3 regions of the Pantoea sp. Lu_F5_004 genome follow, and region 3 is predicted to be linked to each of the others. Evidence: predicted binding sites of a transcription regulator. Region 3 holds the regulator's gene; each other region holds the start of a gene.

Region 1 (10,140 bases), 1.8 Mb from region 3:
GTAAACGCGTTCTGATCCGTGCCGATCTGAACGTACCGGTTAAAGAAGGTAAAGTGACGTCTGATGCACGTATCCGTGCTTCTCTGCCAACCATTGAAGCGGCGTTGAAACAGGGCGCGAAAGTAATGGTTACCTCTCACCTGGGTCGTCCGACCGAAGGTGAATACAATGAAGAGTTCTCGCTGCTGCCGGTAGTTAACTACCTGAAAGACAAGCTTAGCGGCACCACCGTGACCCTGGCAAAAGATTACCTTGATGGCGTTGAAGTCGGCGCTGGCGAGCTGGTTGTGCTGGAAAACGTTCGCTTTAACAAAGGCGAAAAGAAAGATGACGAAGCGCTGTCTAAAAAATATGCTGCTCTGTGCGACGTATTTGTGATGGACGCCTTTGGTACTGCGCACCGCGCACAGGCTTCTACCCACGGCGTTGGCAAATTTGCCCCTATCGCCTGTGCGGGTCCGCTGCTCTCTGCAGAACTGGAAGCGCTGGGTAAAGTCATGAGCAACCCGGAGCGTCCGCTGGTGGCTGTGGTAGGGGGCTCTAAAGTTTCTACCAAATTTGACGTGCTGCAATCTCTGGTCAAAATAGCGGACACCGTGATTGTGGGCGGCGGCATTGCCAACACCTTCGTCGCTATCGACAACAACGTCGGTAAATCTCTGTATGAGCCAGACTTCGTTGAAGCGGCTAAAGGCCTGCGCGATCAGCACGGCATTCCGGTTCCAACTGACTCACGTGTCGGCACAGAATTCTCTGAAACTGCGACCGCTACCGTGAAAAAGGTTTCGGAAGTTGCGGATAACGAAGAGATTATGGACTTTGGTGATGAAACTGCACAGGCGATGGCTGCCATCCTGAAGGATGCCAAAACCATCCTGTGGAACGGCCCGGTGGGCGTGTTTGAGTTCCCTAATTTCCGTAAAGGCACCGAAATCGTGGCTAACGCCATTGCAGACAGCGATGCCTTCTCTGTTGCAGGCGGCGGCGATACCTTAGCGGCTATCGACCTGTTCGGCATCGAAGACAAAATTTCCTACATCTCTACCGGCGGCGGCGCGTTCCTTGAGTTCGTGGAAGGCAAAAAACTGCCTGCAGTTGCCATGCTGGAAGAGCGTGCGAAGCAGTAATCCTTTGGGGGCGATGCCTGACGGCATCGCCTGAAGTCTTGCCCGTCTGGGCGTTTAAATCGACGTTCCTCAAGGGGAACAACGGTCACGAAACAGGACACAATCATGTCTAAAATTTTTGATTTCGTAAAACCCGGCGTTGTCACTGGTGATGACGTACAGAAGATCTTCAAAGTTGCGAAAGAGAACAAATTCGCACTGCCAGCCGTAAACTGCGTCGGCACTGACTCCATCAATGCGGCACTGGAAGCAGCGGCGAAAGTTAAAGCGCCAATCATCATCCAGTTCTCTAACGGCGGTGCTGCATTTATCGCGGGTAAAGGCTTCAAGACTGACAAACCACAGGGCGCGGCAATTTTCGGCGCTATCGCGGGTGCGCACCATGTCCACCTGATGGCTGAACAGTATGGCGTGCCGGTTATCCTGCACACTGACCACTGTGCCAAGAAACTGCTGCCATGGATCGACGGTTTGCTGGACGCAGGTGAAGAGTACTTCCAGAAAAACGGTAAGCCACTTTTCTCTTCTCACATGATCGATCTGTCAGAAGAGTCACTGGAAGAGAACATCGAGATCAGCAGCAAATATCTGGCGCGCATGGCGAAACTCGACATGACGCTGGAAATCGAACTGGGCTGCACCGGTGGTGAAGAAGATGGCGTTGATAACAGCCACATGGACGCATCTGCACTCTATACCCAGCCAGAAGATGTGAACTACGCGTACGAAAAACTGAATGCTATCAGCCCGCGCTTCACCATTGCGGCCTCATTCGGTAACGTTCACGGCGTTTACAAGCCAGGCAACGTGAAACTGACTCCGACCATTCTGCGCGATTCGCAGAAATATGTGTGTGAAAAACATGGCCTGCCGCACAACGCGCTGGACTTCGTTTTCCACGGCGGTTCAGGTTCTTCTGCTGCAGAAATCGAAGAGTCTATCAGCTACGGCGTGATCAAGATGAACATCGATACCGATACCCAATGGGCAACCTGGGACGGCATCCTGCAGTACTACAAAAAGAACGAAGGCTATCTGCAGTCGCAGCTGGGTAACCCGGAAGGCGCTGACAAGCCAAACAAAAAATACTACGACCCACGCGTCTGGCTGCGTTCAGCCCAGGCCTCTATGGTGGTGCGTCTGGAGCAGGCCTTCAAAGAGCTTAACGCTGTCGACGTGCTGTAACTGAAGAGTCGTTACCGTACAAAAAAGGCCCGGAAGGGCCTTTTTTTGACCTTTTTTCGCCAGAATGGCGTCAAAGGTCATGCAGGTTTGGCACGCCGCCATTTATTGTTTACCCTTTTGTCAGGGATTGTCAGAGCGGTTCTGACAATGTGGTGTCATTTCCCTTGGGAATTTAATTACAGGATGGTTACATGCAGGATACGGGTATGCTCGGTGAACTCAATAACGCGGGAAACTGGATAGTACGTAATCAGGAGCTTCTGATTAGCTATGCGGTAAACATTGTCGCAGCCATTGCGATTATCGTTGTGGGGATGATGATTGCACGCATCATCTCCAACACCGCTAATCGTCTGCTGCAGGCACGCCACATTGATACGACCGTTGCTGACTTTCTGTCGGCGCTGGTGCGCTACGGCATTATCGCATTCACACTGATCGCGGCACTTGGGCGCATCGGGGTACAGACAACCTCGGTCATCGCCATCCTCGGTGCGGCCGGTCTGGCTGTGGGTCTGGCCTTAAAAGATTCGCTGTCAAACCTTGCGGCGGGCGTGCTGCTGGTGATTTTCCGTCACTTCCGTGCCGGTGAGTTTGTTGATCTGGGCGGTATCATGGGTACGGTAATGAACGTACAGATCTTCTCTACCACGCTCAAGTCAGCCGACGGCAAGCGAGTGGTGGTGCCTAACGGTAAAATCATCGCCGGAAACATCATCAACTTCTCACGTGAGCCGGTACGCCGCAATGAATTTATCATTGGCGTCTCTTACGATGCGGATGTTGATCAGGTTCTGACGCTGCTGCGTGAAGTGGTCGACGCCGACAGTCGTGTGTTACAGGATAAAGGCGTGCAGGTCGGTCTGAATGAGCTGGCGGCTTCTTCAATGAACTTTGTGGTGCGTTGCTGGAGCAACAGCGGCGACCTGCAGGACGTTTACTGGGATCTGCTGAAGAACTTTAAGCGTGCGCTGGATGGAAAAGGGATTGGTATTCCTTATCCACAGATGGATGTGCATCTGCACCGTGTCAGACAGTCCGACGCAACTACGCCAGAGACTCAGCCACAGTAATCTTTCAGTGGGCGGCTTCCGTCGCCCATTCATTTTGCTAATCGCAGATTAATTCTTTCAATTTCCGCTAATCATCCTCTCTCTTTATACTTCTCCTCCTCTAACGATGTGAGGAACTAATCCTGTGTTATCTCTCTATTTTCAGGGACTTGCCCTAGGCGCCGCGCTGATTCTGCCGCTGGGGCCGCAGAACGCTTTTGTTATGAATCAGGGCGTGAAGCGTCAGTATCATCTGATGACGGCGGCCCTCTGCTCGCTGAGCGATATTCTGCTGATTTGCGGTGGGATCTTTGGCGGCAGCGCCTTGCTGAGCCAGTCTCCACTGCTGCTGATGGTGATCACCTGGGCGGGTGTAGCCTTTCTGTTGTGGTATGGCTGGGGCGCACTGCGTAGCGCTTTTCGCGGCGACGCCGATCTGGCGGATGGTGAGCCATTAAAGCAGAGCAGGGGACGCATTATCGCGACGCTGCTGGCAGTGACCTGGCTCAATCCACACGTCTATCTCGATACCTTTGTGGTGCTGGGCAGTCTTGGCGGGCAGTTGCCGACCACCACCGCGCGTCAGTGGTTTGCGCTAGGCACCATTAGTGCCTCTATCCTGTGGTTCTTTGGTCTGGCGCTGCTGGCCGCCTGGCTGTCACCACGCCTGCGCACCGCCAAAGCCCAGCGTATCATTAACCTGCTGGTGGGCGCGGTGATGTGGTTTATCGCCCTGCAGCTGGCGCGCCAGGGCATTGCCGGATTTTGATCCCAACGTCAATCCGATGCGGTTATTGCCGCGCGGAGGCCGAACTTTTGCCATAATGACCACTCAAAGCATGGCGCATACCGATGCGCTGTTGGGCTTCGCCGGTTGGAAGCCGTCATAGTACCTTTTCAAGGAGGACTTTCATGAAACTGAAAGCATTGGCTCTGGCCGCAATCATGAGCGCCGGGGCATTGCCTGGCGTACACGCTGATGAGTTACCGAACGGGCCACACGTGGTGACCTCAGGCAAGGCAACGGTCGATGCCCGTCCCGATATCGCCACGCTCTCTATCGTGGTGAACGTGTCGTCAAAAGATGCCGCAGATGCGAAAAAGCAGGCGGATAGCCGGGTTGCACAATATTTCGATTTTCTGCAGAAAAACGGCATTGAGAAGAAAGATATTGATGCGGCAAACCTGAGCACCCAGCCAGAGTACGATTACACCAAAGAGGGTAAATCCGTCCTGAAAGGCTACCGTGCGGTGCGTCAGGTGCAGGTAACCCTGCGTCAGCTGGACAAGCTGAATGATCTGCTGGACGGGGCGCTGAAGTCCGGTCTGAATGAGGTGCGTAGCGTCGAGTTAGGCGTGGCAAATCAGGAGAGCTACAAAGAGCAGGCGCGTAAAGCAGCGATTAAAAATGCGACTCAGCAGGCATCACAGCTGGCTGAAGGCTTTAACGCGAAGCTGGGATCGATCTACAGCATTCGTTATCAGGTCGCTAACTATCAGCCAATGCCGATGAACCGTATGTATAAAGCGGCTACAGCGGCAGATACCTCGGCGCAGGAGACCTACGATCAGCAGAGCATCAACTTTGACGATCAGGTTGATGTGGTGTTTGAGATCAAGCCCAACACGCCATAATGCAAAACGGGGCTGATGCCCTGTTAAGACTGCCGATGAATCTCAGGATCTGACCTTGTTCCCTGAGCCAATCCATCCTTACAGCCGTTCGGGGCATAATTTGTCAGCAGTAAAAACGGGGCTTTCGCCCCGTTTTTGTTTTCAGGCTGCGACGTCATCCTGACGCAGCACCCGATGTCCATGCGCAATGAGCGCATCGGTCACCCGACGCATTAACCGGCTTTCCGGTGCAAAACGATGCCAGTAGAGCATCCGGCGCTGACACAAGCCTGGCGTCAGATCAATTAACTCACCGCTCGCCAGCTCACGCTCAATCTGCAGATGCGGGATCATACAGCAGGTCGAACCCTGTCGCGCCATCTGCACAAAGGCTTCAGAGGAGTTCACGATGTGGCAGGGCACACTGCCCGGTGAGAGATCAAAGTTCTGTTGCAGGAAGGCCTGATGCATATCATCAAGATGGTCAAACGCCACCGCAGGCGCTTTCAGCAGGGCAGAGCGGGTGACGCCGTTGGGGAAGAAGCGATCGGCAAAGTCGCGCGACGCCACAAACAGGTAGTCGAGGGCGCCGAGCTGATCCACCAGGCAACTGGGCAGCGGCTGCGGCTGAATACTCACCGCACCCACCACTTCACCACGACGCAGACGCTCCTGGGTGCGGGTTTCATCTTCGACCTGCAGATTCAGGCGTACGGGTGAATCTGCCAGCACATCTTTCAGCGCAGGCAGCAGCCAGGTCGCCAGACTGTCGGCATTGACCGCCAGCGACAGCAGCAGCGGCGTGGTGCCACTGTTCTCATCGCCCAGCCACTCCTCTTCCAGCAGTTCCACCTGGTGCAGCAATGCCAGCAGTTTCTGACCCTGTTCGGTCGGACGTGGTGGCACGGTGCGCACCAGCAGCGGCTGGCCAAACAGATTCTCCAGCTGCTTGATACGCTGTGAAACCGCTGACTGAGTGATACATAATTTTTGAGCGGCACGCTCAAATCCGCGTTCGCGGATCACTGAATCCAGCGCCTGAAGCGTTCGATAATCCGGGCGTTTCATTATTCTTCTCTCTCCTTCAGGATGGATGTCACTATGCCACAAAAGTATCACCTGTGATGGCTCTCTTGTTTTTTGTGGGCTGGCTTCCAAAGCGATAAATCCACGTCGGTCAGCCGAGCATTTTCAGCAAGCCTTGTTTTATACTACGCGCACTTCGTTGTCGCACAGGTTTTAAACATACCATGACCCAGGATGAACTGAAAAAAGCCGTTGGCTGGGCTGCACTTGAGTACGTGCAGCCGGGCACCGTTGTTGGTGTGGGTACCGGATCCACCGCTGCCCACTTTATCGATGCGCTTGCCACGGTCAGGCATCAGATTGAAGGTGCCGTCTCCAGCTCGGATGCCTCAACCCAGAAGCTGAAGAGCCTGGGTATTCAGGTGTTCGACCTGAACGAGATTGACCTGCTGTCGGTGTACGTAGATGGCGCGGATGAGATCAACCCACAGATGCAGATGATCAAAGGCGGCGGCGCGGCGCTGACGCGCGAAAAGATCGTGGCCGCCGTGGCTGAAACCTTTATCTGTATCGCTGACGCTTCAAAAGAGGTCGATGTGCTGGGTCGTTTCCCGCTCCCGGTCGAGGTGATCCCAATGGCGCGCAGTTACGTGGCGCGTCAGCTGGTGAAAATGGGCGGCTTGCCTGAGTATCGTCAGAACGTGGTTACCGATAACGGCAACATTATTCTCGATGTGCATAATCTGCGCATTCTCGATCCCATTGAGCTGGAAAAAACCATCAACGCCTTGCCAGGTGTCGTTACCGTGGGCCTTTTTGCCGCGCGCGGTGCTGATATTGCGCTAATTGGCGGGCCTGATGGCGTGAAAACCATCAAAAAATGATCTGTCCGGCGTCGATGCGGCGTCGGTTATTTCTGCCCGCAAATCATCTTTTCTCGCTGTGGTGAAATTTGGTGACTTATGTCACATAACCGTCATCCGCAGCGGGTTCGTTCTCTCTTCCAGGCTGACCTCCTTATTTTGTCCGGCAATGTGCTGTCGTCAGCCGCTGCCGTGCTGGCGGCCGGGCAATCGTTTGTATTGCCCGACGCGATTTTTTTGATATTTTGACAGAAGGCTGGCTTATGGTAGTCCTCATTGAATGCTGAATAGGATCGGGAAATGGCAAAGGTATCACTGGAAAAAGATAAGATTAAGTTCCTGCTGGTGGAAGGTGTCCATCAGAGCGCGCTGGAGAACCTGCGGGCTGCAGGCTATACCAACATCGAATTCCATAAGGGCGCACTGGATTCCGACGCGTTAAAAGCATCGATCCGTGATGCACACTTTATTGGTATCCGTTCCCGCTCCCAGCTCACTGAAGAGATTTTTGCGGCGGCTGAAAAGCTGGTCGCCGTTGGCTGTTTCTGTATCGGTACCAACCAGGTTGATCTGCAGGCGGCTGCCAGCCGGGGTATTCCCGTGTTCAATGCGCCGTTCTCAAATACCCGCTCGGTTGCGGAGCTGGTGATTGGTGAGATGCTGTTGATGCTGCGTGGCATCCCGGAAGCGAATGCGAAAGCACACCGTGGCATCTGGAATAAGATTGCCAAAGGCTCATTTGAAGCGCGTGGCAAAAAACTGGGTATTATCGGTTACGGCCATATCGGAATGCAGCTGGGCGTGCTGGCAGAAAGCCTGGGTATGCATGTTTTCTTCTACGACATTGAAAACAAGCTGCCGCTGGGTAATGCCACGCAGGTACGCCATCTGGCCGATCTCCTCAACATGAGCGACGTTGTCAGCCTGCACGTGCCGGAAACCGTCTCTACACAGGATATGATTGGTGCAGAGCAGCTGGCGCAGATGAAGCCTGGCGCGCTGCTGATTAACGCCTCACGCGGTACCGTAGTAGATATTCCGGCACTGTGCGATGCGCTGGCCAGCAAACAGGTGGGTGGCGCAGCCATCGACGTCTTCCCGAGCGAGCCAGCAACCAACAGCGAGCCGTTTATCTCTCCACTGAGTGAGTTCGACAACGTGATCCTGACGCCGCACATTGGCGGATCGACGGAAGAAGCGCAGGAGAACATCGGCATTGAAGTGGCTGGCAAGCTGGCGAAATACTCCGATAACGGCTCGACTCTCTCGGCGGTTAACTTCCCCGAAGTGTCACTGCCGATTCACGGTATCAGCGCCAGTCGTCTGCTGCATATCCATGAGAACCGCCCTGGCGTGCTGACGGCCATCAACCAGATTTTTGCCGAGCAGGGCATCAACATCGCTGCCCAGTATCTGCAAACTTCGCCGTTTATGGGCTATGTGGTGATCGACATTGATGCAGAGCCGGAAGTGGCCGAGAACGCGCTGCAGCTGATGAAGGCGATTCCGGGTACCATCCGCGCTCGTCTGCTTTACTAAGCGCTACCAACCTGAACAGGCGCTTAGTCGCGTCTCTTCAGGTAGTTAATACAGGCTGTCCCGATTTGCTGTAAGACCGAGACTGCGAAGAGAACACGGTCAGATCGGAAAGACGCAAAAGCCGCCATCCATGGCATGCCCGGCCCGCGCGATTACGCACATCATCCCTGAGGTGCGCCCGTAACCGGGCCAACGCGTGGCGTTGTTCAAAAACGCTCCCGGCGTTTTTATCCGGGCGGCGGGACGCTTTCCTCTTATGACCATGTTCCCTGCGCGTTGAGCTATTTCATTGCAGCCAGATGCGCCCGGATGTGGGTTTTCACTTGTCTGCAAAAGCGACTCTTCTACTCCCACAGCCAGAGTTTTGACGGCGTCATTACCGCCGGCAAAGGCACATCCCATTCTGCCACCGGCAGGCTATCGACCTGCTGACAATCGTGTGCCAGGCCCACCGGCAAAAAACCGTGCTGCCGCCAGTTCTGCAGGGTGCGATCGTAGAAGCCGCCGCCCATCCCCAGACGCTGCCCATGCTGATCAAACGCCACCAGCGGCACCATCATCAGATCCAGTTGATCAAGGGTGATCAACTGCCGGATATCCAGCGGCGGTTCAGGAATGCGCAGCTTATTTTTGAGCAATGGGGTATCGGGCGAGTAGCGCAGAAACAACAAATTACCGGGAGAGAAGGGGTGTAAAACCGGCAGACAGACTGTTTTCTTCAGATGCCAGAGGCGGGCAATCAGCGGACGGGTATTGAGTTCGCCATCCACCGACAGAAACAGGGCAATATTGCGCGCTTCGGTCACCGGGGCGTAGTTGAGCGCATGTTCAGCGAGCTGCTCAGCAGCCTGCGTTTGCTGCTCATCGGTAAGTGCCCGTCGCAGATGTCGCACATGCTGGCGAATCGCCTGACGCTGGGTCATTGAAGGTTCAGACATGGAAGGTTCAGACATGATTTCCCCGCCGGATAAGTCGCTGTTGAGCGACTATAACATGTCAGTCAGGGGAAAAAAGCAGGACTACAGGAAGAGAGATCTCCGAGATGCCGCCGTAGGCTGTAACCCTTGAACCCTTGGTTCAAGGTGAACATGCCGTCATAACCATCAGGCTTCTCGGACGAACCGAGCATGCACACAGGTTACGAGCGTCACATTCTGTTTTTTCGAAATATCGGCTCAGGGGACTGGCCCACATGCAAACATCTCAGAGAAAATTTACCTCACCGTTACTTAAGTATAGCAACCATGAAGTTTTATTCGAACTTCGCACCCTCACGCTCAGAGATGCGACCCTGCTCAACTAATGCCTGTTCAATCGTCTGCTGCAACATACGGATACGCTGTTCCATATTAGCAGCATAATCGCGCGTTTTCACTTTCTCTTGCGCCAGCTCGTGGCAGACGTTTAACGCGGCGATGAACACCAGTTGTTCTGTATTGGTGACTCTAGTGCGAACTTTTAGATCTTGCAACCGTTGATTGAGATCTTCAGCCGCGCTATTGAGCGCATCTTGCTGCTCTGGCGGACAATTTACTCTCAACGAACGACCAAAAATTTGTAAATCTACCGGTTGTGCAGACATGCCACCTTCCTGACTGATTACTTCGCTCGCAACTCCCTTAGCAGTCAATGGCTTGGGAGGCGGGCAACTATATAGACCCACGAAATAAGATACAACCCCTTTTCTGGAAACCTTGAGGCAGCTAGTGGTAGCATAACACGAACTTATTCTGC
Region 2 (10,140 bases), 260 kb from region 3:
AGATGGTGAGCGCGGCAACCGACGCGGCCGTCAGCGCTTCCATCTCCACGCCGGTTTTGCCGGTCAGGCGACAGAGCGTGGTGATGCGAACCCGGCTATGGTCAGCTTCAGCCTCCAGGTTCACTTCCACTTTGCTCAGCATCAGCGGATGACAGAGCGGAATCAATTCCCAGGTGCGTTTCGCCGCCTGAATACCGGCGATGCGCGCGGTGGCAAAGACATCCCCTTTGTGGTGGCTGCCTTCGATAATCATCTGCAGCGTTTCCGGCTGCATCAGCACCAGCACTTCTGCCCGCGCTTCGCGCACGGTTTCCGCCTTGGCGGAGACATCCACCATGTGCGCTTCGCCTGCGGCGTTAATGTGTGTGAGTTGAGACATACTTACCGTTTCTTGAGATGTGAGACAAAATTACAGGGCGCGGTGCGCGCATCAAGCTGGTCAGCGATAATGCGTTCCCAGGCGGTGCGGCAGGCGCTGGTGGAACCCGGCACGGCCAGGATCAGCGTCTGATTAGCCAGACCGGCAATCGCGCGCGACTGCAATGTCGAACCGCCAATCTCTTCATAGGAGATCATCCGGAACAGTTCGCCAAATCCATCAATCTCGCGGTCGAACAGCGGCAGCAGCGCTTCCGGCGTGCTGTTTTTCAGGTTAAAGCCGGTTCCGCCATTAATAATCACGACCTGGACATCTTCACTGGCGATCCAGCGCGACACGGTGGCGCGAATACGATAGAGATTATCCGGCACGATGGCGTGATCGACCACCTCATGCCCCGCTTCCGCGGCGGCTTCGCGCAGATAGTCGCCGGAGGTATCGTCACTGGCATCGCGACGATCTGACACTGTCATCACCGCAATCTGCACTGCCTGAAATTCGCTGGCTGGTTTACCCATACTGCCTCCTGAAATTAGCCGCCAATGTAAGAGAGATTCTGTGTGATGCCGGTGTTGCCCTGATGCAGAAAGTGCGTCTGCTTTTTCTGCCCCAGGCTGCTGGCGATGCGCGCCTGCAGTTCGGCCTGCTGGTCGTCTGACGCCAGCAGATCGCGCAGCGGCACACCGCCGTCACCAAACAGGCAAAGGTGCAGATTACCGTGCGCCGAAACGCGCAGACGGTTGCAGCTGGCACAGAAATCTTTGGCATAAGGCATGATCAGACCAATCTCGCCGACATAATCGGGATGGTAAAAGACCTGCGCCGGGCCGTCGCTGCGTCCGCTCTCACGACGCTGCCAGCCCTGGGCGATCAGCTGATCGCGGATGACCATGCCGGAAACGTGCTGATCGCGGAACAGCGTGCCACCGTCGCCGGTCTCCATCAGTTCGATAAAGCGCAGCTGAATCGGACGGGTACGGATCCAGTCGAGGAACGTGGCCAGATTACGGCTGTTGAGATCGCGCATCAGCACGCTGTTGACTTTGACCTGGCGAAAACCAGCGTCCAGCGCGGCATCAATGCCGCTCATCACCTGATGGAATTTATCCTGACCGGTAATGGCGTGAAACTGACGGGCATCCAGACTGTCGACACTGACGTTGAGTGCGGTTAACCCCGCGTCACGCCACTGCTTCACGTCGCGCGCCAGCCGGTAGCCATTGGTGGTTACCGCGATCTGGTGAATGGAGGCGTTTTCGCGCACCGCCGCAATGATGTCGGTGAAATCACGGCGCAGCGACGGCTCACCGCCGGTCAGCCGCACTTTTTCCGTTCCGGCAGCGGCAAAGGCCCGCGTGACGCGGCGGATTTCATCCAGCGAGAGAAAGCTTTTGTTACGAATTCCCTGCGGCTTGTAGCCGTCAGGAAGACAGTAGGTACAGCGGAAATTACAAACATCCGTGACCGACAGGCGCAGGTAATAGAACTTACGCGCGTATGCATCAGTAAATTGTGACACCAGAACACCTTTCCAGATTGGGAGATGCAGTCATTTCTTCCTGCACCCTGGCAGCTCGATGGCTACGGCCTGAACCCCCTATCCGCAGACGTAGGCATTCAGGCTTGAGTGTACGCTGACCCGTTGATCAGCGCGGTAAGCATGATGGTAGCGTGATTTTCGCCACTCTTCCATTTGCTGTTTTCGCTATATATTCTTATACATATCGAATTTTCACCGCATTTTCGCGACAGGATACGTTAAAATGCGATCCAGATTTTGACGTAAGTCATCCGCGCGGGCTTAGCGATTAGAGCCACGCCACGCGAAGGGATATTAAGGAGAAGTATGAATCGCACACTGGCCGATCTTGATCGCGTTGTGGCACTGGGAGGCGGACACGGTTTAGGCCGCGTCATGTCTGCCCTTTCCCCGCTGGGCTCGCGTCTCACCGGCATCGTCACCACCACCGACAACGGCGGATCAACCGGCCGTATTCGTCGCTCAGAAGGCGGCATCGCCTGGGGCGACATGCGTAACTGCCTTAACCAGCTGATTGCTGAACCCAGCGTCGCCTCGGCGATGTTTGAGTACCGTTTTGCCGGTAATGGCGAACTGGCCGGACACAACCTGGGTAATCTGATGCTGCGGGCGCTGGATCATCTCAGCGTTCGACCGCTGGAAGCGATCAACATCATCCGTAACCTGCTTAAAGTCGACGCCTTTTTAATTCCGATGTCTGAGCAGCCGGTGGATCTGGTGGCGATGGATGTTGAAGGCAACATGGTTTATGGCGAAACGGCGATTGACGAGATGAAGCAGCCGCCGCAGGAGCTGATGCTGCATCCCAACGTCCAGCCAACGCGGGAAGCGCTGCAGGCGGTTGCTGAAGCGGATCTGATCCTGATTGGACCCGGCAGTTTTTACACCAGCCTGATGCCGATTCTGCTGATGGAAGAGATGGCGCAGGCCTTGCGTCGCACGCCTGCCACCATGGTGTTTATTGGCAATCTGGGCCGCGAGCTGAGTCCTGCCGCCGCCAGTCTGTCAGTGGCTGATAAGCTGCAGATGATGGAGCGTTATATCGGCAAGCGCGTGATTGATGCGCTGGTCGTCAGCCCGGCGGTGGACACCCGTGGCATTGAAAACCGGCTGATTGTCCGTGAACCGCTGGAGGCCGCCGATATCCAATATCGTCACGACCGCCAGCTGTTACGGGTGGCGCTGGAACACGCCATTCAGGGCTTTAACGGCGTTACGAGGCCGCAATAAACAGCGTTCGCAGTTCATGCAGCTGATCGCGCACGTTGGCCGCCTGTTCGAACTCCAGGTTCTGCGCATGCTGCTGCATCTGCCCTTCCAGTTCGTGGATTTTCTTCTGCAGGGCCTGCGGCGTTAACAGCTGGAAATCGGCCAGCGCCTGGGCTTCGCCAGGGCGGGCTGGTTTCGCTTTGCCGCGCGTTTTCACCACGTTTTTGCCCAGTTCCAGAATATCGGTGATCTTCTTATTCAGGCCCTGCGGCACGATGCCGTTCTCTTCGTTGTGCAGCTGCTGTTTCTCACGGCGGCGCTCGGTCTCTTCAATGGCGCGCGCCATCGACGGCGTGATTTTATCGCCGTAGAGAATCGCCTTACCATTGATGTTACGCGCCGCACGGCCAATGGTCTGAATCAGCGAGCGTTCGGAGCGCAGGAAGCCCTCTTTATCCGCATCGAGAATCGCCACCAGCGACACTTCCGGCATATCCAGCCCCTCACGCAGTAAGTTAATGCCCACCAGCACATCAAACTCGCCCAGACGTAAGTCGCGAATAATCTCCATACGCTCTACCGTGTCGATATCAGAGTGCAGATAACGCACCTTCTCACCATGCTCAGACAGATATTCGGTGAGATCTTCCGCCATACGTTTGGTCAGCACCGTCACCAGTACACGTTCGTTGATCGCCACGCGCTGACGGATTTCTGACAGCAGATCGTCGACCTGGGTACCGACCGGACGCACTTCGATGATCGGATCCAGCAGACCGGTAGGACGCACCACCTGATCGATCACTTCGTCGCCCGACTTTTCCAGCTCATATTTGCCCGGCGTCGCCGAAACATAGATGGTCTGTGGTGCCAGCGCCTCAAACTCTTCAAACTTCATCGGACGGTTATCCAGCGCCGACGGCAGGCGGAAGCCATACTCCACCAGCGTCTCTTTACGCGCCCGGTCGCCTTTATACATGCCGCCAATCTGCGGAATGGTCACGTGCGACTCATCCACCACCAGCAGGCCATCGGCGGGCAGATAGTCAAACAGCGTCGGTGGCGCTTCGCCCGGTCCGCGTGCGGAGAGGTAGCGTGAGTAGTTCTCGATGCCGGAGCAGTAGCCCAGCTCACTCATCATCTCCAGGTCAAACTGGGTACGCTGGGTAATGCGCTGCTCTTCCAGCAGCTTATTGTTCTCCAGCAGCACCCGGCGGCGGTCCGCCAGCTCGACTTTGATATCTTCCATCGCCTGCAGAATACGCTCACGCGGCGTCACGTAGTGCGTCTTGGGGTAGATGGTAAAGCGCGGCACGACCGAATCGATCTGGCCGGTCAGCGGGTCAAACAGCGACAGACGCTCAACCTCTTCGTCAAACAGCTCGACGCGCAGCGCAATGTCGTCCGACTCCGCCGGGAAGATATCGATCACTTCGCCGCGCACCCGGAAGGTACCGCGCTGGAACGCCTGGTCGTTGCGGGTGTACTGCAGCTCTGACAGACGGCGCAGAATACTGCGCTGATCGATAATCATGCCGCGGGTCAGGTGGAGCATCATTTTCAGATAGAGATCGGGATCGCCCAGACCGTAGATAGCCGAAACCGACGCCACCACAATGACATCGCGCCGTTCCAGCAGCGCCTTGGTGGCCGACAGACGCATCTGTTCGATATGTTCGTTCACCGACGCATCCTTTTCGATAAAGGTGTCGGAGCTCGGCACATAGGCTTCTGGCTGGTAATAGTCGTAGTATGAGACGAAAAACTCGACGGCGTTATCCGGGAAAAACTCTTTCATCTCGCCATAGAGCTGGGCGGCCAGCGTCTTGTTGGGCGCCAGCACCATGGTCGGACGGTTGAGGTCGGCAATCACGTTGGCGACGGTAAACGTTTTACCAGAGCCGGTTACGCCTAATAAGGTCTGATGGGCCAGTCCATCCTCCAGCCCCTCTTCCAGGCGACGTATCGCCTCAGGCTGGTCGCCCGAAGGTTTAAAGGCGGAGTTCAATTTAAAGGCTTTGCTCATGAATGCAGTTCCTGCTGGAGAAGTCGGCGGGCAGGCACTCATTTTACTCTGCTATGGTGATTTTGCCAGAAAATAATACTGGATATAAAAACAGTATTGGTGCAATGTTAACGCCAGCAGGATGGCACCTGCTGTCCCTGCAGGCTGGCAGCGTTATCGCTCAGCTTGTTGCGCAATGTTATCCCCAGGCAGAGATCTGATTTAACATTTGTCAATAGAGTGTCACAAAATTACAGTACCGTTACCTGACAGATAATTCTCAGGCTTGTTTTTTGATAACAAACTGATTTTATTGAAATAAGGCTATGAGGCCAGATTCTCGTCATTATGTTACCAGGCCGCGTATTTCCTCGCTTCCAACTGGTTTTCATTACCTAATGCACAAGGTTATCCACAGGAATGGTGGATAAGTGATGGCAGCCCCGACGCCATCAGCTGTGTATAATTTTTCCCTGCCTTCTCACTACCGTGAAAATAATTTTTTTTGCGTTAAATTTCGCGTCGCCTGCTGCCGGATTATTCTGCAATTTTAATCTGTCACCGGGTGCCGTACGCAAATTTTCACGCCTCATACTAAGATTCTTAATCGGACTTGCTGCCACGTCAGAGTACGTCTGCACCAGAAACAGCGCCCCGAGGCACTGCAAAAGTGCAGGCGCGTGATCACCGTGGGGAATTGATAAGTTTTTCTCACCTTTCTTCCCTGACACGAGGCGCTCCGGCAGGAAACAGGGCCGTTTTTAGATCTGGCCTGGGAATTGCAGGAGTCAGTAGCGTTACCGCGCTGAATGCGCACTGTGCTGCAATGGCGAGGCTGCCGTTGCTGATGACTTGTTTGCCAGACGACAGAGCGCGGAAGCAATCAGGCTAATGATCGGGAAGGAGAGTGTCAGATGCTGAGTTTACGTTCGGTAAATCAATTTTACGGTCAAAACCATATTCTGTGGGATGTGGACCTGGATCTGTCGCCTGGCACCTGCACCGGCATTCTGGGCCGTCCTGGCATGGGTAAAACCACGCTGGTGAACTGCATCATGGGCAGATTGCCGATTAACAGCGGCTCCATCTCCTGGAAAGAGGATGGCTCGCCGCCGGAAGATCTGCTGCTGCAACCGGCTGAACAACGGGCGCAGATGGGGATTGGCTATGTGCCGCAGGGCCGCCATATTTTTACTCAGATGAGCGTGGAAGATAATCTGCTGATTGCCCTGCTGGCGGGTGCCAGCCAGCGCGACCGCCATCGCGCCATTCCCGAAATGGTGTTCGACCTCTTCCCGGCGCTCTACTCTCTGCGCCAGCAGCGCAGCGGCGATCTGCCGATCGATCAGCAGCAACAGCTGGCCCTGGCGCGCGCGCTGGTGCTGCAGCCCAAACTGCTGATTCTGGATGAGCCGACCGACGGGATGTCGCCGTGGCTGGAAGAGGAGATGGGCAATCTGATCCGTCGGCTTAACCTCGACTACGGGCTGACCATCCTGCTGCTGGAGCAGCGCCTGTCGCTGATCCGTCGCGTGGCGGACTATTTTCTGCTGCTGCACCGCGGTCGCAATGTGGCGCAGGGCAGCATGGAACAGCTTGATGACCACACCGTCGATAAATGGCTGACGGTAGCCTGACACCGGGCGTAACGGTTGCAGGCAGGCTGGAAATGGAGCGCGCAGAACCACCGGAGCGCATACACAGCGCGAGGTTGGTGAGCACTGCCCGGACTCAGCGTGACAAATAAAATAGCCAGGCCAGGCGGTTACTCCGGCAGCGTCAGGTATTGACCACAGGACGCCTGCTGCGACGCATCAGTGAGAAACGGGATGGTGCCCAGACAGGGGGCAGGTAACCTATTTTTCAGGCTGGTGAGATACTCCTGATAGCGTTTACCCGGGGGTTCAACGGTGTTGGCGATCCAGCCCACCAGCGGCAGTCCGCTTGCCCGCACCGCGTCAGCGGTGAGCATAGCGTGGTTGATGCAGCCGAGCTTAATCCCCACCACCAGAATCACGGGCAGCTTTTCGCTGACCACCCAGTCCGCATAGGTGTGCGTCTCCGACAACGGGGTATACCAGCCGCCCGCGCCCTCTACCAGAATCCAGTCTGCCAGCGGTTGCAGCGCCGCCAGACCCGCCGACAGCGCCGGATGGGTGATCGGCCTGCCCTCTTCGGCGCTGACGATGTGCGGCGAAGTCGGCTCGAGAAACGCCAGCGGATTGACCTGCTGATAGGTTAACGGCACGCTGCTGTAGCGCTGCAGCGCCAGGGCATCGCTGTTACGGATGCCCTCTGGCGTCATCTCACAGCCTGAGGCAACCGGCTTATAGCCCGCACAGCGATAGCCCGCTGCGGCTGCGGCCTGCAGCAGCCCGCCGCTGGCCACGGTTTTACCGACCTCGGTGTCGGTGCCAGTGATAAACAGGCATTTCATGATGCACTTACTCCATAGATTAAATGGTAACTCAGGCGATAGCCGTGCCGATCGCGCGGCCAGTGCGCCTCTAACTGGTTGAGCCGTTGTCGGGTTAATACCTGCCCGTCACGCCCCTGGTGCAGATGGGTCGCGCCAATCCCTTTCAGGGAGCGCATGGCGCTGAGCGCATCGGGAAAATGCAGGGTCACCACCTCTGAGGTACAGCGCAGGTGCTCTGCGTGGCAGGCCGCCGCAATCTGTGGCTCGCTGAGAAAGCGGTTGGCGTGAGGCAGCGCATCCAGATGGGACCAGGCTTCATGAACCTCCTGCAGCGAACCGTCGCCCAGAGTGGAAAACAGCAGCGTGCCATCGGGCCGCAGCACCCGCCGGAACTGGCTCAGCGCGCCGGGCAGATCCTCGCTCCACTGCACCGCCAGGTTGCTCCACACCAGGTCAATCGTGTTATCCGCCAGCGGCAGCGCGTCGATATCACCGGCCAGATAGTGCTGCGCCGCGTCATTGTCCCGCGCCTGTTGCAGCATCTGCGGAGAGAGATCCAGCGCCGTCACCTGTTTGCCACGTTCGCGCCACAGCCTGCTATACCAGCCGGTGCCGCAACCGGCATCCAGCAGCTGCAGACCGCTTTGTGCGGGCGCCAGTGCCAGCAGGGCATCGCCGCTGAGGCGTTGCAGCGCAGCATGGGCATCGTAATGGCTGGCCGCCCGGCCAAAGGCGCGTGCCACCGCCTGTTTGTCAACCCGCAGCGTCATGCAGCGCCTCCAGTAACCGGTCAATATCCTCAGGATGATGAGCCGCTGTCAGGGTGATGCGCAGCCGGGCCGTCCCCGGCGGCACGGTCGGTGGCCGGATCGCGCTGACCCAGCAGCCCGCCTCAGCCAGCCGCTGGGAGAGCGCCATCGCATCGCCATTTTCGCCCACCAGCAGCGGCTGAATCGCGCTGCCGGAGTCCATCAGTTGCCACGGCAGCGAGGCCGCACCGCGCCGGAAATGGCCAATGTTCTGTTGCAGTTGCTGGCGCAGGGCATCGCCCTGCTGAACTTCACGCAGCGACGCCTGCAGCGCGCTAGCCTGCGCCGCGGGCATCGCGGTGGAGTAGATCAGATGTCGGCTGAACTGCAGGAAATAGTCGGCGGTGGCTGCGTCACACAGCAGCGCGGCACCGCTGACGCCAAAGGCTTTGCCAAAGGTGACAACCAGCAGTTCCGGTTTAACGCCCTGCTGCCAGCAGCTGCCGCGCCCCTGCTCACCCACCACGCCGATGCCGTGTGCATCATCCACCAGCAGCCAGCCCTCTGCCTGTCGCGTCTGTTGCGCCAGGGCGGCCAGCGGCGCACTGTCGCCATCCATGCTGAAAATACCTTCCGTCACAACCAGCGTTTCGCCCTCGCAGGGAGAGGCGAGCCGGAATGCCAGGCTCTCCGGCGCGTTGTGATGGAAACGTCGTAGCTGTGCCGGACTATGGCTGGCGGCGTCGAGCAACGAGGCGTGGCTGAGTTTATCGGCCAGGATGCGATCGTTTTTCTCGCCCAGCAGATGAATGACCGCCTGATTGGCCGCAAAGCCAGAGATAAACAGCAGCGCACGGTCGTAGCCGAGCCAGTCGGCCAGCTGCGCCTCAAGATCGGCGTGCTGACGGTGATAACCCGTGACATGCCCTGAAGCACCCGCACCTGCGCCCGCCCGCGCCGCGCCCTGTTGCCAGCCCGCAATCACCGCCGGATGCTGGGTTAAGCCGAGATAATCATTGCTGGAGAAGTGGAGATAGCTGCGGCCGCCGCTGTGCAGCGTGCGGGTCGATTGCTGATCGATCACCCGTCGCTGCCGCCAGCCATCGGCCGCCCGGCGCTGCGTCAGCGCCTGACGGATACGTTGCTGCCAGCCCATTACAGCGCCGCGTTGTAGAACTGTTCAGTGTCGGCATGGAATAGCTGCTCGCTGAGTTGCTGCTCCTGCTGCTGATCGCCGTGCTGAGTGTGAGTATGCTCCGGGTTAAGACCCAGTTTGCGGAACAGCACGCGGTCTTTATCCTCTTCCGGATTCGGCGTGGTCAGCAGTTTGCAACCGTAGAAAATCGAGTTCGCCCCGGCCATAAAGCACATCGCCTGGGTCTGCTCACTCATCTGCTCACGGCCCGCAGAGAGGCGCACATGCGAGGTCGGCATCATGATGCGCGCCACCGCGATGGTGCGGATAAAATCGAACGGTTCCACATCATCATTATCCGCCAGCGGCGTGCCTTTAACCTTCACCAGCATGTTGATCGGTACACTCTCCGGCGGCGTTGGCAGGTTGGCTAACTGAACCAGCAGACCGGCGCGGTCGTTAACGGTTTCGCCCAGGCCGACAATGCCACCCGAACAGACTTTGATGCCGGCGTCGCGCACTTTGCCCAGCGTATCCAGACGTTCCTGATAGCTGCGGGTGGTGATGATGGAGCCGTAGAATTCCGGTGAGGTGTCGAGGTTATGGTTGTAGAAATCGAGACCCGCGCCCGCCAGTCGCTGCGCCTGGTCGTCGCTGAGCGTGCCCAGCGTCATGCAGGTTTCCATTCCCATCGCCTTCACGCC
Region 3 (10,140 bases):
GCTCTATCAGGCACAGCGCCGTGGCTCGATATTGCTCAACGCCCTGCTGGAGGCGATCGCTTCCGATAGCGCGCCGGGCCGCTGGCTGATTCTGGTGGCACATGACACCAATATTGCGATGGTGCGCACCCTGATGGGCTTTAGCTGGCAGTTGCCAGGCTATTCACGCGGCAACATTCCACCGGGCAGTAGTCTGGTGCTGGAGCGCTGGCGCGACACCCGCAGCGGCGAACGTTTTTTGCGGCTCTATTTCCAGGCGCAGAGTCTGGATGGGATTCGTCAGTTACAACCGATTGATGATAAACATCCATTATTACGTCAGGAGTGGCATCAGCCTGACTGCAGAATCACCGATGTCGGCGTGCTCTGCCCTTATCAATCCACGCTGACTCAGCTACGGAAAAAGCTGGATAACAGCGCTGTGCTGCCGGTTTCGGTTATATTGCCCTGAGTCCCTGGCTAATGAAATTCAGGCCGCAGCAGCCATGCGGCCTGAATAATGTTAACCGCTGTTAATTAACGCCATTCCGACCTTTTCTTATTTAAATCGCCTGACTATCAGCGCTACTCGTTTTGTTTTACGATAGACCCGTCAATCATCCCTTTATTAACTATTTTCCTGTAATTCTTGAGTATTTCGGCGACTGGTTTCGCCGTTTTTTATTTCTTACACGCCCCGCTACTGCTGCCCGCCAGCGCCTGTGTGACTGCACGCTCACTCCTCTGAAGCTCCCTTATCGCCCCTGTCCGGTTATCACTATCGGCCACATTCACTGCCAATTAAAATAATTATTTGCTGATGCATGAGGGGAAATAAACCGGGGCATAATCTTATTTCTCAGGCAGGCGTTTTGCTCCTGATAACAGGATTCCATATTGTGGATTGGGTCACATAAATAATCGGATGAGCAGGAATATAGAAACGCGGGAAATAGCGTGTTCTGCTCCCCCACGAATGAGAGAGCAGAACAGGAGATTAGCGGACTTTACGAACCAGCTTATAGCCCAGCAGCAGCACCACTATCCACACCATACCGACATAGAGGGAAATGCGGGTATCGGGGAAATAACCAATCAGACCGATAATAAAGCAGAGGAAGGCTACGCCGAGGCCAGCAGTCCAGCTGCCGCCTGGCAGCGCAAACTGCAGCTTACTGGCGGCCTCTTTACCAATTTTGCGACGGAACGCGATCTGCGACAGCAAAATCATGATCCAGACCCACACCGTTGCAAAGGTCGCCAGCGAGGCGATCACCAGGAAGACTTTTTCCGGCATCAGGTAGTTGAGATAAACCGCAATCAGCATGGCGAACATCATCACCACCACCGTCACCCACGGAATCCCGCGCGAAGAGACCTTCATAAAGACCTTCGGCGCATGTCCCTGCTGCGCCATCCCGTGCAGCATGCGGCCCACGCCAAACACATCGCTGTTAATCGCCGAGAGTGACGCGGTCAGCACCACGAAATTGAGGATAGAGGCGGCCGCCGCAATGCCCAGATGCTGGAAGGTCAGCACAAACGGGCTGCCCGAGGTGCCCACCTGATTCCACGGGTAGATCGACATAATAACAAACAGCGTGCCGACGTAGAACACCAGAATGCGCCACGGCACCGAGTTGATGGCGCGCGGAATCGACTTCTCCGGATCTTTCGCTTCACCGGCGGTGATACCGATGATTTCGATACCGCCATAGGCAAACATCACCATCTGCAGCGACAGCAGCATACCGACCACGCCGTGCGCAAAGAAGCCGCCGTTAGTCCACAGATTGTGGATGCCGGTCGGCTGGCCGCCGTTGCCGAGACCCCAGATGATCATGCCGAAACCGGCCAGAATCATCACGATAATGGTGGCGACTTTGAAGAAGGAGAACCAGAACTCCACTTCGCCGAACACCTTCACGCTCATCAGATTGACGGCACCGATGATCAGCACCACGCTCAGCACCCAAATCCAGTGCGGCACCTCAGGGAACCAGACGCCCATATAGATGCCGAACGCGGTGACATCCGCAATCGCCACGATCAGGATTTCAAAACAGTACGTCCAGCCGGTGATGTAGCCTGCCATCGGCCCAAGATAGTCCTGCGCGTAACGTGAGAAGGAGCTGGCCTGAGGATTATTAACGGACATCTCACCCAGCGCGCGCATGATGATGTAAGCCACTGCCCCGCCGATGATATAGGCGAGCAGCACGCTCGGTCCGGCCATTTTTATCGCGTCAGCGGAACCGTAGAACAGCCCGGTGCCAATCGCCGATCCCAGCGCCATAAAGCGGATGTGGCGCGTGCTCAGTCCGCGTTTGAGCTTGTTGGTTTCTTGCATAACAACCTGTACCTGTGAAATGAAAAAACCACGGGCAGGCCCGTGGTTAAAGAAAAATCAGTGCTCTCTGCTACGAGTGAACGGTCACCTGTTCCGGCCCTTTCACCCGATCAACAACAGCGGCAATCAGCAGCATCACCAGCGACGGCGGCAACCAGGCGAGACCCTGGTCGGCCAGCGGCAGATGCTGACTGAAAGCGGGCAGCAAATCTTTAAACCCGGTGGTTTTAATCGCATCAACAATACCAAACAGCAGGCTTACCAGCATCGCAGGCGCGATAATCCGGCTGCTCTTATTCCACCAGTTGAGGGTGAAACTCAGCACCACCAGCACGATACAGGGCGGATAAATCGCCGTCAGTACCGGGATGGAGATCTGAATCAGGTGGCTCAGGCCGAGATTCGACACCACCATGGAGAACAGACCCAGAATAAACACCAGCGTTTTATACGATAACGGCAGGTATTGCGCAAAAAATTCCGCACAGGCACAGGTCAGGCCTACGGCAGTCACCATACAGGCGACGAAGATCAGCGCGGCAAGGAAGAAGCTGCCCATGTTGCCAAAGGTATGCTGAACATACGCGTGCAGAATCGCTGCGCCGTTAGCGTTTTGATCCACCAGCGCACCGCTGCCCGCGCCCAGCTTAAACAGGCAGAGGTAGACCAGCGTCAGGCCCAGACCGGCGATTAACCCTGCCAGCACGGTATAACGGGTCAGCAGCGCGGCATTATCGACGCCACGCGAACGGGCGGCGTTGACAATCACGATGCCAAATACCAGCGCGCCCAGCGTATCCATGGTCAGATAGCCATTGACGAAACCGCTGGAGAAGGCCGCACGCTGATAATCAGCGGTAGCCGGAACCGTGCCGCCGGCGGGCCATACCAGGGCAGCAACGCCCAGCACGGTCAGCGCAATAATTTTTAATGGTGCAAGGAAGTGCCCTACCGTGTCGAGTAGCTTGCCGGGATAGAGCGACACGCCAATCACCAGCGTGAAGTAAATCAGGCTATAGATAAACAGCGGCAGCGCGCCATCACCGGTCAGCGGGGCAATACCCATCTCAAACGAGACCGTGGCCGTACGCGGTGTGGCAAACAGCGGCCCGACAGCCAGATAGCAAACTGTGGCCAGCACGATGCCAGCGACCTTGCCAATCGGGGTGCTGAGCGCATCCACGCCGCCGCCAACGCGGGCCAGCGCGATCACGGTCATCACGGGCAGACCGACTGCGGTAATCAGAAAACCAATCGCGGCGGTCCAGACGTGTTCGCCAGACTGAATACCGACCATGGGCGGGAAAATGATGTTGCCCGCGCCAACAAACAGGGCGAATGTCATAAAGCCCAGCGCGAGAATGTCCTTCGAAGTTAAACGATGTGTCATACGGCCTGTCACTGATGTTGCGGTGGAAGTTGGGTTAGTGTTGTCCCCTCGCTGCGTGTAAACCGCGACCAGGCTGACAATGTCAGCGCATTATGCTCGTCGCAGGGTAAAGCACAGGTGATTTGAGCTGCTTTTATTCTGTTCACAGAGGGATGGATCGACAACGGCGCTAAGTAAAACGTTTATAGCGGTGAAAGGCAATACGGGATCGGAAAACCAGAAGGTTATGCCGCCATTTTTTCAAAAGGCAGTGGATAGCGTTAATTTTTGCAGCAGGCACACAAGATGATGTGCCTAAATAATAGACAGAGCGTGAGAAATCCCCGCATAAACGGGCATGAAGATACACAAAAGGCGCGTTTTACGCGCCTGCCTGCACAACGTTACAGCACTACCAGACCTGATTCGCGATATCGACCACTAAGCGAATCTTCTGCCACTGCTGCGCTTCGGTCAGGCTGTTGCCCTCTTCGGTTGAGGCAAAACCACACTGCGGACTGAGGCAGATTTGATCCAGACTGACATACTGCGCCGCCTCTTCCAGCCGGGTTTTTACCTGCACCGGATCTTCCAGCTCTCCTATTTTGGTCGTAATCAGACCCAGCACTACCTGCTGATGGCCCGGCCTGATATAACGCAGTGGCTCAAAGCCGCCGGAACGGGCGTTGTCATACTCCAGGAAGAAGGCATCCACGTTGACGCTGCCGAACAGGATTTCTGCGACCGGCCCATAGCCGCCTTCAGAGATCCAGGTTGAACGGAAGTTGCCGCGACAGACATGCAGACCCACGGTCAGATCGGCAGGTTTACCTTCCAGCGCTTTATTCAACACCTGAGCATAAGTCTGTGCCAGCTGGTCAGGATCGTCGCCACGCGCCCGGATATCGCGCTTCTGATCTTCAGAACAGAGGTAAGCCCAGACGGTATCATCCAGTTGCAGATAGCGGCAGCCCGCGTCATAAAACGCCTGAATAGCTGCTTTGTAGGTCTGCGCCAGATCGTCGAAGTAGTCTGCCAGATCGGGATAGACTTCCGCGTCGATCACCTTGCGGCCACCACGGAAGTGCAGCACGCTGGGGCTGGGAATGGTCATCTTCGGCACCGCATCACCGGCAATACTCTGCAGGAAGCGGAAATGCGCCAGCATCGGATGATCCGCCGGGAAACCGAGTTTACTTACCACTTTCACGCCATGCGCTTTGGTCTGCACGCCATTAAACTGAATGCCCTGCTCCGCTTCATAGCGCTCTACGCCATTCAGGCCATAGAAGAAGTCGAAGTGCCACCAGCCGCGACGAAACTCGCCATCAGTGACCACTTTCAGGCCGTTTTCCCGCTGTTTCGCCACCACATCGCAAATCGCCTCATCTTCAATCTGGCGCAGGGCAGCCGCATCAATCTCTCCGGCTGCAAACTGTTCGCGCGCCTGCTTAATGGCGGCGGGACGCAGAAAGCTGCCAACGGTATCGGCACGGAACGGGGCGGTTTCTCTTTGCATGATCACTCCTGTCTCCCCTGCCGGTAATGACGGCAGGAAATAGTTGCATCCTGATATAAATAGCCATCTGGATGGCTACACGTCTGAATACAGAGTGGCATGAGCGGCTTTCTTCTGCAACTGAAGAAAATTCAGTGATGTTGAAAAAAATTCACTTTCGGGGGGTTAACGCAGCGCGGCGCGCGCCTGCGTCATCTGACTGTCAGAGAGCGGCAGATAGCCCGCTTCGCTGACCCGCCGCTGTCCCTGTGCTGAAAGTACCTGCTGCAGAAACGCGGCCACCAGCGGCGGCAAAGGTTTGCCGGGCGCTTTATTCACATAGAGATAGAGCGGGCGCGCCCAGGGATAGCGGCCACTGCGGATGGCATCGGCATCCGGGGTAATCGCCTGCCCCTGATCATTCATCACCGCCAGCATTTTTACGCCGCTGAGATGAAAGCCAAAACTGGCGTAGCCGATGCTGCGTGAATTACCGGCCACCGCCTGCACTACTGCGGCCGAACCGGGAAACTCCGCCACGTCGCTGCGAAAATCACCTTTGCACAGCGCCTGCTGCTTGAAGAAACCCCAGGTGCCGGAGGCGGAGTTACGTCCATAGCGCTGAATCGGCCGTTTGCTCCACTGCGCGCCGGTTAAGCCGAGATCGCCCCAGCGCAGCGGCACGCTGTGTGCGCCACACAGACGGGTAATCGAGAAGATGGCGTCGAGCTGACGCGGTTCAATCTGCTGCAGCGGATTGCGCTGATTCACCACCACCACCAGCGCATCCATAGCCACCGGAACCGCCAGCGGCGGATAGCCGTAGCGCGCCTCAAAGGCCTGGCGTTCATCTGCCTGCATCGGGCGGCTCATCGGACCGAGTTGTGCTGCACCTGCCGCCAGCGCGGTCGGCGCAGTAGAAGAGCCGGAGGCCTGAACCTGGACATTGACGCCCGGTGCCTGGCGACTGAAATCTTCGCCCCACAGCGTCATCAGATAGCCCAGCGTATCCGATCCGACGCTGCTGAGATTGCCGGAGAGCGCGCCGGGCTGAGCCAGTGCCAGGCCCGGCAGCAGAGTAATGATCAACAAAAGAAGGATGCGCATCAGGGAGATCCGGCAGCAATTAATGAACGGCATTCTCCTGCATCACGCTGCTGACAATCAACCTCGCTGGCAGCGTAAAGGTAAAACAGGTCTCCTTGTGCGGCACGCTGGTGATATCGAGCCGGGCGTTATGGTGGCTCAGAGCATGTTTCACTATCGCCAGTCCCAGCCCGCTGCCGCCGGTCGCACGCGAACGGGCTTTATCGACCCGGTAGAAACGCTCGGTAAGACGCGGAATATGTTCTGAGGCGATGCCCGGCCCGTTATCGCACACCCGGAAAATGGCCCCCTGTTTGCCGCGCAGCCAGCTGATATCAATTCGCGTGCCATACGGTGTGTGGTTTACCGCGTTGTAAACCAGATTGGAGATGGCGCTGCGCAGCTGTTCATCGTTGCCGAACACTTTCAGATGGGGATCGGTATGGAAATGGATGTCGTGACGGCCGCCACTCAGCGTTGCCGCCTCATGCTGCAGCAGTTTCAGCATCACCGGCACATCGACCTTCTCTTTCAGATCGATTGCGGGCGCGGCTTCAATGCGCGACAGCGTAAGCAGCTGTTTGACCAGGCTGTCCATGCGGCGCGTCTGCTCCGACATGGTGTGCAGCGCTTTGCTGCGCGAAGGCTCGCTCATCACCGAGTCGTTCATCATCTCCAGGTAGCCCTGCAGCACCGTGAGCGGTGTGCGCAATTCATGGCTGACGTTGGCAAAGAAGTTGCGGCGCGCCCCTTCTAGCTGATGCATCTGCGTGACATCACGCGCCACCAGCAGCCACTGCCCTTCGCTGTAGGGCATGACGCGGAACTCCATGTGAAGTTTGTTGTTCAGCACCAGCGTCAGCGGCTTGTCGAAATCGCGCTGGCGAAGATAGCGGGAGAACTCCGGATAACGGAGCAGATTGAGGATGTTCTGGCCATTATCTTCCGGCCAGCGCAGACCCAGGTGCTGCTGCGCCAGGCCGTTACACCAGAAAATGGTGCCCTCTTCGGTAGTCAGGATCACCGCATCCGGCAGCGACTCGGCACCGCTGCGGAAACGCTTAATCAGATTGCCCAGTTCACGCCGTCGCCGCCGGTTGCGGAGCTGCATCTGGTAAAGACCATAAAACAGCGGTTCCCAGCTGGCACGCCCGGCCGGTGGCGTCATGGTGCGGTCGAGCCACAGCCAGTGCGACAGCCGCATCAGATTGTGAAAATGCCACAACAGCACCGTCAGCACGCTCAGTAGCAGCCACCAGGGCAGACCGCCGAACAGCAGGCCCAGCAGCACTGCGGGCAGACAGACCAGCAGCAGTTCTGTCAGTAATCTCTTCCAGGAGAGGCGTTCCAGCACGGTTAAGGCTCCGTTTAGTAGCGGGCAGAGAAACGATACCCTGTTCCGCGAACGGTTTGTACCATGCGATCGTGGCCGGACACTTCCAGCGCTTTACGTAAACGGCGGATGTGAACATCGACAGTACGATCTTCCACATACACATTGGTGCCCCAGACGTGGTTCAGCAGCTGTTCGCGGCTGTAAACGCGTTCCGGGTGGGTCATAAAGAAGTGCAGCAGCTTATATTCGGTGGGGCCCATCTCCAGCGGCGTGGTTTCGGACATCACGCGATGTGAGGAGGGATCCAGACTCAGCCCCTGCATCTCAATCACCTCTTCCACGGCCATCGGCGAAATACGGCGCATCACCGCTTTGATTCTCGCCATCAGCTCTTTAGGTGAAAAGGGTTTGGTAATGTAATCATCGGCACCTACTTCCAGGCCGCGCACCCGATCCTCCTCTTCGCCGCGCGCGGTGAGCATCATCACCGGGATATCGCGGGTCATCGCCTCGCGTTTCAGGTGCTTGATAAACTGAATACCGCTGCCACCGGGTAACATCCAGTCCAGCAAAATCAGATCGGGCCAGGGTTCAATCAGCTTGCCAACGGCGCTGTCATAATCTTCCGCCTCGATTGGCTGATAGTCGTTCTGCTCCAGAACAAAACACAACATTTCACGGATGGGGGCTTCATCCTCCACAACCAAAATGCGCTTAGCCATTATTACTCCTGCTGATTATGACGGATGTCACTGAGATTCGCGGCGCCATTATGCGTCAGATTTGTGACACTTTTATGAAAAACATAACCTGCCTGTAACCTCACTGGTAATCATTTATGACAGCGCAGCGACAATTTTTTGCTTTGGCCGCAGAGCCAGTATAATCGCCGGGCGAATCACAACGGCAGGGACTCATCATGCGCATCATTCATACTGCGGACTGGCATCTGGGGCAGTTCTTCTACAACAAAAGTCGGGCAGCCGAACATCAGGCGTTTCTCGACTGGCTGTTGATCCAGATTGAACAGCATCAGGTGGATGCGTTGATCATCGCAGGCGATCTGTTTGATACCGGTACACCGCCCAGCTACGCCCGCGAGATGTTCAACCGCTTTGTGGTGGCGCTGCAGCCCAGCGGCTGTCAGCTGATTGTGCTGGCGGGCAACCACGATTCCGTTGCTACGCTGAATGAGTCGCGTGAGCTGCTCGCCTGCCTCAATACCCGGGTGATCGCCACCCCGCAGGAGAAGGATGATGTGCTGCTGCTCAACACCCGCCAGGGCGAGCCGGGCGCGCTGCTGTGTGCGATTCCCTATCTGCGGCCGCGCGATATTCTGCGCAGCCGGGCGGGTCAGTCGGGACGCGACAAGCAGACCTCGCTGCTGGAAGCGATCGCCCACCACTATCATCAGCGTTTCACTGCCGCCCAGGCGCTGGGCCATGCACTGCCGATTATCGCCACCGGCCATCTCACCACCGTCGGCGTCAGCCAGAGCGATTCGGTGCGCGACATCTATATCGGGACGCTGGATGCCTTCCCGGCCAGCGCGTTTCCCGCGGCTGACTATATCGCACTGGGGCATATTCATCGCGCCCAGCGCGTCGCGGGCAGCGAACATATCCGCTACAGCGGCTCGCCAATTCCGCTGAGCTTTGATGAGCTGGGCACAGAAAAAAGCGTCTTCCTGCTGGAGCTCACCACCAGCGGCCTGCAATCAGTCACGCCGCTGGTGGTGCCACAGGCGCAGCCGATGCAGGTGCTGAAAGGATCGCTGGCGCAGATTGCAGAGCAGTTAAACGCCTTCAGCACGGCAGAGCAGGAGAAGCCGACCTGGCTCGACATCGAAGTCACCACCCAGGAGTACCTCAGCGATCTGCAGCGTCAGGTAGAAACCCTGACCGCCACGCTGCCGGTCGAAGTCCTGTTGCTCCGCCGCAGCCGTGAACAGCGACAACAGAGCCTGGCGCGGCTCGACAACGAAACCCTGAGTGAGCTGAAGGTGGAGGAGGTCTTTGCCCGCCGGCTGGCGCTGGATGAGGAGCTGCAACCGGCACAAATCGCCGAGATGACCACCCTGTTCCGCCAGACGCTGGCCGCCATGGAAGAGACCCAATGAAGATCCTCACGCTACGGTTCAAAAACCTCAATGCCCTGCGCGGTGAATGGTTCATCGACTTCCGCGCCGAACCTTTTGCCAGCAACGGCCTGTTCGCCATTACCGGTGCCACCGGCGCCGGTAAAACCACCCTGCTGGATGCCATCTGCCTGGCGCTCTATCACCAGACGCCGCGCCTGGGCGCGATTTCCCAGAGCCAGAATGCGCTGATGACTCGCGACTGCGCCGAATGTCTGGCCGAGGTGGAGTTTGAGATCAAAGGAGAAGCCTGGCGCGCCTTCTGGAGCCAGAACCGCGCGCGCGGCACTGCCGACGGCAAGCTACAGGCACCGCGCGTTGAGCTGGCACGCTGCGCCGACAACATCATTGTTGCCGACAAAGTTGGTGACAAGCTGAAGCTGAT

The links. Region 3 encodes PhoB, which activates phosphate uptake and scavenging genes when phosphate is short. Its sites were predicted from a motif close to CTGTCATAAAACTGNCNNAT; they were not measured.
Region 1: a site for PhoB is predicted at 6,967-6,986, ahead of serA (phosphoglycerate dehydrogenase). Genes of this name have one in related genera too.
Region 2: a site for PhoB is predicted at 5,363-5,382, ahead of uvrB (excinuclease ABC subunit UvrB). Genes of this name have one in related genera too.

What each region holds. Positions count from the first base shown of each region.
Region 1 is NZ_CP194946.1:813,666-823,805, forward strand. It holds gene pgk (phosphoglycerate kinase) at 1-1,127, shown strand, start outside; gene fbaA (class II fructose-bisphosphate aldolase) at 1,233-2,312, shown strand; gene mscS (small-conductance mechanosensitive channel MscS) at 2,504-3,385, shown strand; gene argO (arginine exporter ArgO) at 3,510-4,133, shown strand; gene ACR8BN_RS03910 (oxidative stress defense protein) at 4,277-4,999, shown strand; gene ACR8BN_RS03915 (LysR family transcriptional regulator ArgP) at 5,141-6,046, opposite strand; gene rpiA (ribose-5-phosphate isomerase RpiA) at 6,229-6,888, shown strand; gene serA (phosphoglycerate dehydrogenase) at 7,168-8,406, shown strand; gene ACR8BN_RS03930 (5-formyltetrahydrofolate cyclo-ligase) at 8,751-9,344, opposite strand; RNA gene ssrS (6S RNA) at 9,437-9,619, opposite strand; gene zapA (cell division protein ZapA) at 9,659-9,988, opposite strand.
Region 2 is NZ_CP194946.1:2,861,260-2,871,399, forward strand. It holds gene moaC (cyclic pyranopterin monophosphate synthase MoaC) at 1-379, opposite strand, end outside; gene moaB (molybdenum cofactor biosynthesis protein B) at 382-897, opposite strand; gene moaA (GTP 3',8-cyclase MoaA) at 912-1,898, opposite strand; molybdenum cofactor riboswitch at 1,888-2,021, opposite strand; gene ACR8BN_RS13290 (gluconeogenesis factor YvcK family protein) at 2,226-3,149, shown strand; gene uvrB (excinuclease ABC subunit UvrB) at 3,133-5,154, opposite strand; gene ACR8BN_RS13300 (ABC transporter ATP-binding protein) at 6,048-6,770, shown strand; gene bioD (dethiobiotin synthase) at 6,899-7,570, opposite strand; gene bioC (malonyl-ACP O-methyltransferase BioC) at 7,567-8,322, opposite strand; gene bioF (8-amino-7-oxononanoate synthase) at 8,306-9,457, opposite strand; gene bioB (biotin synthase BioB) at 9,457-10,140, opposite strand, start outside.
Region 3 is NZ_CP194946.1:3,118,644-3,128,783, forward strand. It holds gene ACR8BN_RS14610 (histidine-type phosphatase) at 1-451, shown strand, start outside; gene proY (proline-specific permease ProY) at 977-2,329, opposite strand; gene brnQ (branched-chain amino acid transporter carrier protein BrnQ) at 2,400-3,719, opposite strand; gene ACR8BN_RS14625 (cobalamin-independent methionine synthase II family protein) at 4,111-5,217, opposite strand; gene ACR8BN_RS14630 (PstS family phosphate ABC transporter substrate-binding protein) at 5,383-6,303, opposite strand; gene phoR (phosphate regulon sensor histidine kinase PhoR) at 6,323-7,636, opposite strand; gene phoB (phosphate response regulator transcription factor PhoB) at 7,651-8,340, opposite strand; gene sbcD (exonuclease subunit SbcD) at 8,538-9,737, shown strand; gene ACR8BN_RS14650 (AAA family ATPase) at 9,734-10,140, shown strand, end outside.